3 regions of the Sporosarcina sp. FA15 genome follow, and region 2 is predicted to be linked to each of the others. Evidence: riboswitches for the same ligand, from Rfam matches in the RefSeq annotation. Region 2 holds a riboswitch; each other region holds the start of a gene.

Region 1 (3,280 bases), 1.3 Mb from region 2:
CAGGGCCAATCGGAGTACCTACTATTAAAATCGTTAAAGGGATTAACGCGACGAGTAAAATAATAAACGGCACAGAACGGACCATATTGACGATAAAGCCAATAACTGAGTTCAATGCCCGATTTTCTAAAAATAAGCCTTTATCGGTAGTGAACAGCAAAATCCCTAGCGGAAGCCCAATAACAAGTGCGATAACGAGAGAAATACTTATCATATAAAGTGTTTCCCCAAATGCTTTTGTAATATCAGGCATTAACTCTATAACGTGTTGTAAATCAATTCCCATTGTCAATTACCTCCACTTGAGCAGCTCGTGATGACATATAGGCAATTGCCTTTTCTATTTCGTCATCCTCGCCTTTTAGTTCCATCAGGAAAGTACCGAGTGGCCTTTCTTGAATATATTCAATGGAGCCGTGTAGGAAATTACCTTGTATAGTAAATTGCTGCACAGTATCTGAGATAATTCCATCGCCTGCGACATCACCTTTAAACATGACTTTGACCAGTTTGCCCGTGCACTTGCTCAAAATTATTGACGGCACATCAAATGACACAACACTACTAATAAATTCTTTCGTCAATTCTTCTTGAGGATCTGAAAATATATCATATACTTGTCCTTCTTCAATCACTTTTCCATCTTGCATAATTGCCATGCGATCACAAATTTCTTTCACGACATTCATCTCGTGTGTTATTAGAACGATTGTAATCTGTAATTCTTTATTTATTTTCTTCAACAGCCTTAAAATAGATAGCGTCGTATTTGGATCTAATGCAGATGTTGCTTCATCACACAGTAACACTGAAGGATTATTCGCTAGTGCTCGGGCAATACCTACCCGCTGCTTCTGGCCACCACTCAGCTGCGCAGGATAAACATCCCGTTTATCCGAGAGGCCAACCATTTCTAGTAAGTCCGTTACCCGAGCGTTTATTTTATTGGCAGGCGTTTTGGCTGCCCGTAAAGCAAATGCTATATTTTCATATACTGTCTTTTGGCTGATTAAATAAAAGTGTTGAAAAATCATTCCTATTTTCAGACGTGCCTGACGGAGATTATTCCCCCGTAACTTCATCAAATTTAATCCATCTACTAAGATCGTTCCGCTCGTTGGTTTTTCCAACAAATTTAGACAACGGATAAGAGAACTCTTCCCTGCACCTGAGTAACCTACGATTCCGAAAATTTCTCCTGTGTTAATGTCGAGTGAGACATTATCAACACCAGTCACGATTCTCTCTTTTGTTTTGTATACTTTTGATACGTTTTGAATTTGAATCATGCAATTCTCCTCTTTCTATAAATAGAAGTACGAAATCTCAGATGTCTGACCATATAAAAATGCTTCTCTCATATATGAAAGAAGCACCGAAAATAAAAAGGTTTCAGCTCATCTTTCAGAATGAAATTCACTCTGTAGGAGTTAGCACCTTCCTTACATTACGCAAGGGGTTGCTGGACGTCATCGGGCCTATCCCTCAGTCTCTCTTGATAAGTACCATTATGTAATTATTTTGATTGATAAGTTTCATATTAGTATGTCTCAATAAGATTGTCAACATAATATGTTCTGATATATAACAATTTATTATCATTTTCATTTCATTCCATGTATACTGACAATAAGAAAAGCGGAAGGCGCCGTCTAGACGCGACAGGCATAAGTCGATCCAGGGGAAGGCAGTCTAAGAGCGCGACGTCCTGTCGCAACGACTGCATACCTGCATCCTTGCAGGCACGACGTGGCGCTCTTTGCCACATAGCTGGATTGCTTTCAAGGAACCTAGCCTAAGTACGCCGCGTCCTGCGGCAATGGCTAGGTGACCCACTTCCTGTGGGCCTCCGAGCGGCTGGCTCCTGGAGCTAGACAATAAGAAAAGCGCAAGCGCCTTGGTAGACCCGACAAGCGCTGGAGTCTAGATACTGCTCCAAGTGAAAAACTTATACTATCTTACTCTTTTACACTAAAGATTGGATTACATAGAAGAGAGGTTATTACATGGCACTATCAAATCGACTCAAGAACCTACCACCGCACTTTTTCGCATCACTTGTTCGAAACGTACAAGAAGCACTTTCTGAAGGACGCGACGTTATTAACTTGGGGCGTGGAAATCCCGATCAACCGACACCTCCACATATTATAAAAGCACTCCAAGAAGCAGTCGAAGATCCAACAACACATGGATACTCCCCTTTCAGAGGGACTGCCGAATTAAAACAGGCTGTTGCTGACTTTTATAAACGAGAATACGATGTTCATATTGATCCTAAAACAGAGGTAGCGATTCTATTTGGAACAAAACCTGGATTGGTCGAGTTACCCCTCGCGATTATGAACGAAGATGAATTACTTTTATTGCCGGATCCGGGATATCCCGATTATTTATCGAGTGTAAGCTTAGCCAATATTAAATACGATTTAATGCCATTACTTGCAGAAAACGATTTTTTACCTGATTACTCTGCTCTTTCCGATGAACAAAAGAAGCAAGCAAAATTAATGTATTTGAACTATCCAAATAACCCAACAAGCGCAACAGCCACACTTCCATTTTTCGAAGAAACGATTGCTTTGGCAAAAGACAATGATATTGCAATTTTGCATGACTTTGCCTATGGTGGAATCGGTTTTGACGGTGCGAAACCTGTCAGTTTCCTGCAAGCAGAAGGTGCAAAAGAAGTTGGAATTGAAATGTACACATTGTCAAAAACGTATAATATGGCGGGATGGCGGGTCGGTTTTGCCATCGGTAATGCCGATATTATCGAAGCAATCAGCTTATTGCAGGATCATTTATTCATAGATATATTCCCAGCAATTCAGCGCGCAGCAACAGAGGCATTATCGGGAAGCCAGGATTGTGTGGATGAGCTCGTTTCACTTTACGAAAGCCGCCGGAATGTCTTAATTTCCGAATGTAAACGAATCGGTTGGGATGTCATCGCGCCCGCTGCATCTTTCTTCGCTTGGTTACCTGTACCAGAAGGATATACAAGCGAATCATTCACCAAGTTACTATTAGACAAAGCAGACATTGCCGTAGCACCGGGCCATGCTTTTGGAAGGTATGGTGAAGGATATATACGTGTTGGCTTATTGGAAAGTGAAGACCGTTTAAAAGAAGCAGTTGCACGAATTGAAAAACTCGATATTTTTTCACGATAAAATAATTTAATTTGAATTTCATATCAAAAAAGCCAGGAGTTTTCTATTCTTGGCTTTTTTGACATGAAATATTCTTAGTTCGTTAGAAACATTGAAAAGAGCGA
Region 2 (3,280 bases):
TTGTGCAAGTGCATTATTTGGCAATGTGTAATCTGCGAATTCGACAAGTTCGATTTCAATTCCTTCTTTTGCCGCTTTTTCTTTCAGCAATGGCCATTGGACACCATCTGCACCGTTGACACCAATTTTCACTTTGACTGTATCACTATTTCCGCTTTCTTTCCCGCCGCAAGCAGCGAGTACAATAGCAGTTAATACTGCTAAACTTACTAACCATAATTTCCTCATTTAATTCGTCTCCTTTTAGTTGAATGATTGTATTTTTTAAAGATTATTAAGTATAAGATTCTTTGACCTGGAACAGTGTCTAGCTCCAGGCATCTTGCACTTTTCCCAGATTACCGACGCATGATTTTTTTAGAAAGTGTATTGCCAAGCCATTGTGCTAATTGCACCATGATGATTAAAATGACGACCGTAACGAGCATGACACTACCGTCGAACCGTTGATAACCGTATGTCATCGCGACATGTCCAAGACCTCCGCCGCCAACTGTTCCGGCAACTGCCGAGAAATCGATCAGACTGACGGAAACGAAGGTAAGTCCTAAAATAAGTGGACCCAATGCTTCTGGTATCAAAACCGTGAAGATAATCCGAAGAGGGCTTGCACCCATTGCCTGTGCTGCTTCAATAACGCCAGGATCAATGCTGACCAAGTTATTTTCAACAACTCGGGCAATGACGAATGTTGCAACAATTGTCATCGGAAAAATGGCTGCTGCGGTTCCGATTGTTGTCCCGACAACTAATCTTGTCAGTTGTGAAATGGCTACTAAGAAGATGATGAACGGAACAGGCCGAACGATGTTAATGACTATATTTAATATTTGAGAAACAAGTTTGTTTTCCAAAATATTATTTTGCCTAGTGACAAATAATAGCAGGCCAATTGCAATTCCAAAAATGGAACCAAAAACGAGAGTGGCGATTACCATGATCAGTGTTTCACCGGTTGCTTCTACAATCCGGGGCCAAAATGTAAGCCAATCAACGTTCATCTTGTAGGACCTCCTCTATGTCTACAATTAATTCAAGTTCTTTTAATACATGGCTTACAGCATCCGTTTCTCCTTCAAATGAAACAAGTAGATTGCCAAAAAATCGTTCCTGTAATTCTCGAACTGAACCGTAAACGATGTTGAAATCAACATCGTGTTTACGTGTAACTTTTGAAAGAACAGGATCACTTGCAATATCTCCTTTGAAAATAACTCGATATAACTTGGTACCACCTTTTGATTGCCACTCATTAATCAATTTTTCTGAAGGTAGATCCTGCTGCACGGATTGGATGAATCGTTGTGTTGTCGAATGTTGAGGATCAGTAAATGTTTCAAAAACATCACCTGTTTCGATTACTTCTCCATTTTCCATGACCGCTACTTTGTCGCAAATTGTTTGAATAACATGCATTTCATGTGTGATAAGGAGGATTGTAATACCCAAATCCTTATTCACCTTTTTCAACAACCGCAGTATATCGGCGGTCGTATCAGGATCTAGTGCAGATGTGGCTTCATCACAGATTAGGATGTCTGGTGAAGTGGCGAGTGCTCTGGCTATACCTACGCGTTGCTTTTGCCCTCCTGATAGTTGGTCCGGATAATCTTTAGCTTTATCGGCCAGGCCAACGAAGTCCAATAATTCCTCGACGCGTTCCGCAATTGCTTTTTTTTGCATTCCGCCAAGTTTCAAAGGATACGCGATGTTTCCTGCAACTGTCCGTGAGTTCAGCAAGTTGAAGTTCTGAAAAATCATGCCGATGTTGCGACGTTGCGTCCGTAAATCTTTTGAGGATAATGTACTGACGTCGATGTCTCGAATGAAAACAGAGCCTGAAGTCGGGCGTTCAAGCATATTTACTAACCGTAGCAATGTGCTTTTTCCAGCGCCGCTAAAACCGATGATGCCGAAAATTTCACCTTTTTCAACGAAAAGAGAAACATCTTTTACCGCATGTACCTCACGCTTCCCAAGGGCGAACGTCTTGGATGCATTTTTAAATTCAATCATGTATTGACCCCCTAAGTACTTCGTTAATTCTGTGCGGACAACGGATGCAACTAGCAAAATGACTTGTGACCCCGAGCATCTGGCCGCTGAAGCTAGATAGTTGTAAGAACGAAAAAAATCCCTCTTTTTCTTAAAATAGATAAGAAAAAGAAGGATTCTAATAAAAGAAGCCATCTCGTTCTCATCTTCCAAACGCATACGCGTCTGTAGGAGTTGGCACAGTGTTCATTGGTCATGAACCTGTTGCCGAGATGTCATAGGGCCTGTCCCTCGATCTCTCTGGATAAGAAAGTGATGTAGTGCTATTCGATTGTTGCAAGAATTGAATCTAACTCTAGTGTGCAAATTAGGTAAAGTCAATGAATTTACTAAAGTAAAATAATTCAGATTACTAATAGTCGTAAACAATTTCAGAATTCTGATACACTTAAAGTGATAGAGAAAGCGGTGTGAGAATGACAATTTTTATATTTATTAGCATTATACTTTTTGCGTCCATTTTACAGACAAGTACAGGATTTGGTTTTTCGATCATGGCGACACCTTTTCTACTCATGATTTTCAATCCGATGGAGGCCATTCAGATAAACCTAGTTTTGTCGCTTGTTATTTCGAGCGCACTTATTGCTAAAATACGTAAAGATGTGGATACAGACCTATTAAAAAAGTTGATAATCGGGAGCTTATCTGGACTGCCAATTGGTATCATTTTGTTCATTTCGGCGGATATCAACAAATTGAAAACGGGCATAGGCATTGTTCTTCTTTTGCTAACACTGCTGCTTGTCCTGAACCTTCGAATTAAGAGAACTAAACGTGGGGACTTTGTTGTTGGCGGATTATCCGGTACATTGACGACAGGAATTGGCATGCCAGGTCCGCCGCTTTTGCTCTACTTTGCAGGAACAGCTATGCAAAAAGAAACATTACGTGCAACGACACTCGCGTTTTATTTATTCATCTATTCCGTTAGTCTACTCATTCAAGTGCTTTTTGTTGGTACAAATAAAGGTATCTGGACCTCAATCGGAATGGCACTGCCGCTAGTATTTGTTGGATTGTATCTAGGACAACTACTATTCCGTCATATCAGTCAAAAGACCTTTCGGATCTTCACATATGGTATTTTACTATTTACGGGCGTTTATTTATTAATAAAATGAGAAAGTAATTTATAGAATGGAGATGTTTCTTATGAAAATCGCATTGTTTGGGGCAACAGGGCGTGTGGGTGGGGAAGTCCTAAAATTAGCATTAGCAGAAG
Region 3 (3,280 bases), 340 kb from region 2:
GATAGTCATCCGTTCCAACTGTCACGTGACTTCCTGTCAAGGCATGACAAACAAGTACATGGGGTGCATCCAACCTGCCCGTTCTTTCATAGGCAAGCTGTACATTTACCAAGACGACTCCTGATTCCAATACCAGATGCCCGATTTCCACTATCCCCGTCTCCACGATTGTCACGCCCTTTCTTGTCACCAAAAAATTATACTGTTACTGGTACCGCTAGTTCGATTGCTTGTGCAAGGTCTGCAATAATATCTTCCGCGGATTCAAGGCCCACCGATAGTCTAATCAATTCTTCAGTCACACCTGATTTTTTCAAGTCCTCAGGCCCAAGCTGCTGATGCGTCGTTGAAGCTGGATGGATAATTAGTGATTTTGCATCCCCAACATTCGCAACATGCGACCAGATTTTGACGTTATCAATCACGTTCCGGCCTGCATCCCGTCCACCTTTAATACCAAATACAATAATGGAACCGAAGCCGTTTTTCAAGTACTTTTTCGCAAGGTCATAAGATGGGTGATCTTCGTTGCCTGTATATGTTACCCATTCGACAGATGGATGTTTTTTCAAGAACTCCGCTACTTTAACGGCATTTTCATTATGTCTTGTCACACGCAAATGCAGTGTTTCAAGTCCTTGGAGGAAATTAAATGCACTATCTGGATCTAAGCAAGGTCCGAAGTCACGCAATAGTTGAACGCGTAGTTTAGTCGCAAATGCCGCCGCTGCTGTATCAATTCCGTAACGGAGACCATGATATGACGCATCAGGCTCTGTGAAGCCAGGAAACCTCCCTTGCGTCCAGTCAAATGTACCCGCATCAACAGCAACTCCACCGATCGTGGTACCGTGTCCGCCAATCCATTTTGTAGCGGAATGGATGACAACATCCGCACCAAATTCGATAGGATTCGAACCATATGGCGAAGCAAATGTACTATCAATAAGAAGCGGTAGACCGTTTTCATGCGCAATGTCCGCAACCGCTTCAATATCGAGTACATGAAGACTCGGGTTACCGATTGTTTCTGCGAATATTGCTTTTGTTTTATCTGTAATTGCTGCACGGAAGTTTTCAGGATCTGTTGCATCGACAAACTTTACATTGATACCGTAGCGCGGAAGTGTAGCGGCGAATAAATTATAAGTACCGCCATATAAGTTGCTTGCTGCGACAATTTCATCTCCAGCACCAGCTACGTTCAAGATAGAGAAAGCGATAGCTGCCATACCTGAGGAGAATGCAACTGCCGCCGTACCACCTTCAAGAAGCGCAATACGCTCTTCAAAAACTGCAACAGTTGGATTTGTAATTCGTGTATAGATGTTGCCTGCTTCTTGTAGTGCAAATAGTTTTTGAGCATGTTCTGTATCACGGAATACAAAAGATGAGGTTCTATGAATTGGAACTGCGCGTGAACCTGTTACAGGATCCGGTTTTTGTCCACCGTGCAGAAGAAGTGTTTCGGGTTGAAGTTTTGTCATCGTCATTACCTCCAGAGTTTTTTAGATGGATGTGATTGTAATGGGCGGAGACGTTAGGGGTATTTTTGGAATGAAAAATAACCCCCTTCGCTTAAGAAGAGGGTTACGCTTTCGCTTATTCCTCCCCTTATCTTTCAGACCGTTCGCACGAATCTGTAGGAAGTAGCACCTTTGCAAGTTAGTCACTTGCTGGTTGCCGGGCATCGCAGGGCCTATTCCCTCCGCCGCTCTTGATAAGAGTTTGTGATATTCAGTTTTCCATCTTGTGACATAGTATAGTAGATATCTCAATACTTTGTCAATAGTTTACCGAATAATATTTCTGAAACTTGTGTCTATGTGGAATGTTACACTTAGACTACCGTTATTTTAGGAGGAACTTGATATGTGGTTATGGACTGTAGGCGTGCTCTTATGGGGATATGCAGTTGGTTGCCTGCATGGATCAGTTGTTGCGCAGAAAATATCCGGCGTTAACTTGAAAGAAACCGGTGTGAAAAATGCCGGTGCCTCGAATGCGACCATTGTTCTCGGGAAGAAGTTCGGCGCATTAGTTGCAGTAATCGATATCAGTAAAGGTGCAGGAGCTGTCTTACTTGTGCACTATTTCGCAGAAAACGCAGGATTTTCAGAAGCCTTTGTGGCTTTACTTTTATTTCTTACAGCCGCCGCAGCCGTTATTGGGCATAACTTTCCATTTTATATGAACTTTAACGGCGGAAAAGGAACAGCGACAATAATTGGTGTACTGCTTGCAATCGACTGGCAGATCGGGCTCATTGGTTTTGCATTATTTGTCGTCGTAGCGCTAGTAACAGACTTTCTCGTGTTTGGTGTGCTGATGCTCTACGTCACGCTCATCGCGATGGCAGTATTGGCAGACGGATACTGGCCAGTCGTAATAGCAACTTTGTTATTTGCAATCGCCATTTGGAAACATCTCGAGAATTTTCAGCGTATGAAAGAGCGTAGCGAGAAGCGCGTTTCAATGGTCTTTAGAAAAAATAAAACCAAAAACTGAGGACCCCTATAATTGGAGGTTCTCCGTTTTTGGTTTAGCAAGATTAAAAATCTCATCCTAACTCATGCATTTTCATTGAACACTTTCTTCATAACCGCAATAATAAAGTCCACGTCTTCATCGGTACAAGACAGCGGTGGGCTTAGCGCTAGAATATTGTTATAGCCAGCAACTGTATCGCCGTTCCTTCCAATAATAAGTCCATTCGCCTTACATTCGCCAATGATTTTCGCAACACGGGCGTTTGCAGCAGGTTCTTTCGTTTCTTTGTTCTCTACAAGTTCAATGCCTAACAAGAATCCGAGCCCGCGAATATCGCCAACAAAAGGATGATCCAATAAGCAAGCCAACTCTTTTAGAAGGCGCTCGCCAAGCTCAGCCGACCGTTCAACAAGATTTTCTCTCTCAATGATTTCAAGATTCTTCAACGCGACTGCACAAGCCGCAGGATTCCCGCCAAATGTATTAACATGGCGGAAATGACTGTTATCTTCTCCTGTATCGAACTTTTCATAAATATCTTTTCGAATAGCCGTAACCGAAAGTGGCAAGTAAGCGCTCGTTAGTCCCTTTGCCATCGTAATAATGTCCGGTTTCAACTTAAAATGCTGATGACCAAAGTCTTTCCCAGTTCTGCCGAATCCACAAATGACTTCATCAACAATTAGCAGTACACCGTGGCGTGTACAGATTTCCTGAACCTTTTCCAAGTAGATTGGATGTGGGATGAGTATACCGCCTCCTGTAATAAGCGGTTCCATAATAATCCCAG

What was found. A riboswitch is a leader RNA that binds a small molecule or an ion and turns the genes downstream of it on or off. The one in region 2 is predicted to bind S-adenosylmethionine.
Region 1: linked by a shared signal. The riboswitch ahead of ACP8HG_RS01675 (methionine ABC transporter ATP-binding protein) and the one ahead of ACP8HG_RS17125 (methionine ABC transporter ATP-binding protein) in region 2 are both predicted to bind S-adenosylmethionine.
Region 3: linked by a shared signal. The riboswitch ahead of ACP8HG_RS15425 (O-acetylhomoserine aminocarboxypropyltransferase/cysteine synthase family protein) and the one ahead of ACP8HG_RS17125 (methionine ABC transporter ATP-binding protein) in region 2 are both predicted to bind S-adenosylmethionine.

What each region holds. Positions count from the first base shown of each region.
Region 1 is NZ_CP188818.1:326,269-329,548, reverse strand. It holds gene ACP8HG_RS01680 (methionine ABC transporter permease) at 1-286, opposite strand, end outside; gene ACP8HG_RS01675 (methionine ABC transporter ATP-binding protein) at 276-1,289, opposite strand; SAM riboswitch class I at 1,395-1,505, opposite strand; gene ACP8HG_RS01670 (pyridoxal phosphate-dependent aminotransferase) at 2,007-3,176, shown strand.
Region 2 is NZ_CP188818.1:3,634,433-3,637,712, forward strand. It holds gene ACP8HG_RS17115 (MetQ/NlpA family ABC transporter substrate-binding protein) at 1-228, opposite strand, end outside; gene ACP8HG_RS17120 (methionine ABC transporter permease) at 339-1,001, opposite strand; gene ACP8HG_RS17125 (methionine ABC transporter ATP-binding protein) at 991-2,016, opposite strand; SAM riboswitch class I at 2,195-2,306, opposite strand; gene ACP8HG_RS17130 (sulfite exporter TauE/SafE family protein) at 2,472-3,179, shown strand; gene ACP8HG_RS17135 (NAD(P)-dependent oxidoreductase) at 3,211-3,280, shown strand, end outside.
Region 3 is NZ_CP188818.1:3,289,877-3,293,156, forward strand. It holds gene ACP8HG_RS15420 (hypothetical protein) at 1-190, opposite strand, end outside; gene ACP8HG_RS15425 (O-acetylhomoserine aminocarboxypropyltransferase/cysteine synthase family protein) at 198-1,487, opposite strand; SAM riboswitch class I at 1,612-1,727, opposite strand; gene ACP8HG_RS15430 (glycerol-3-phosphate acyltransferase) at 1,873-2,508, shown strand; gene ACP8HG_RS15435 (aspartate aminotransferase family protein) at 2,571-3,280, opposite strand, start outside.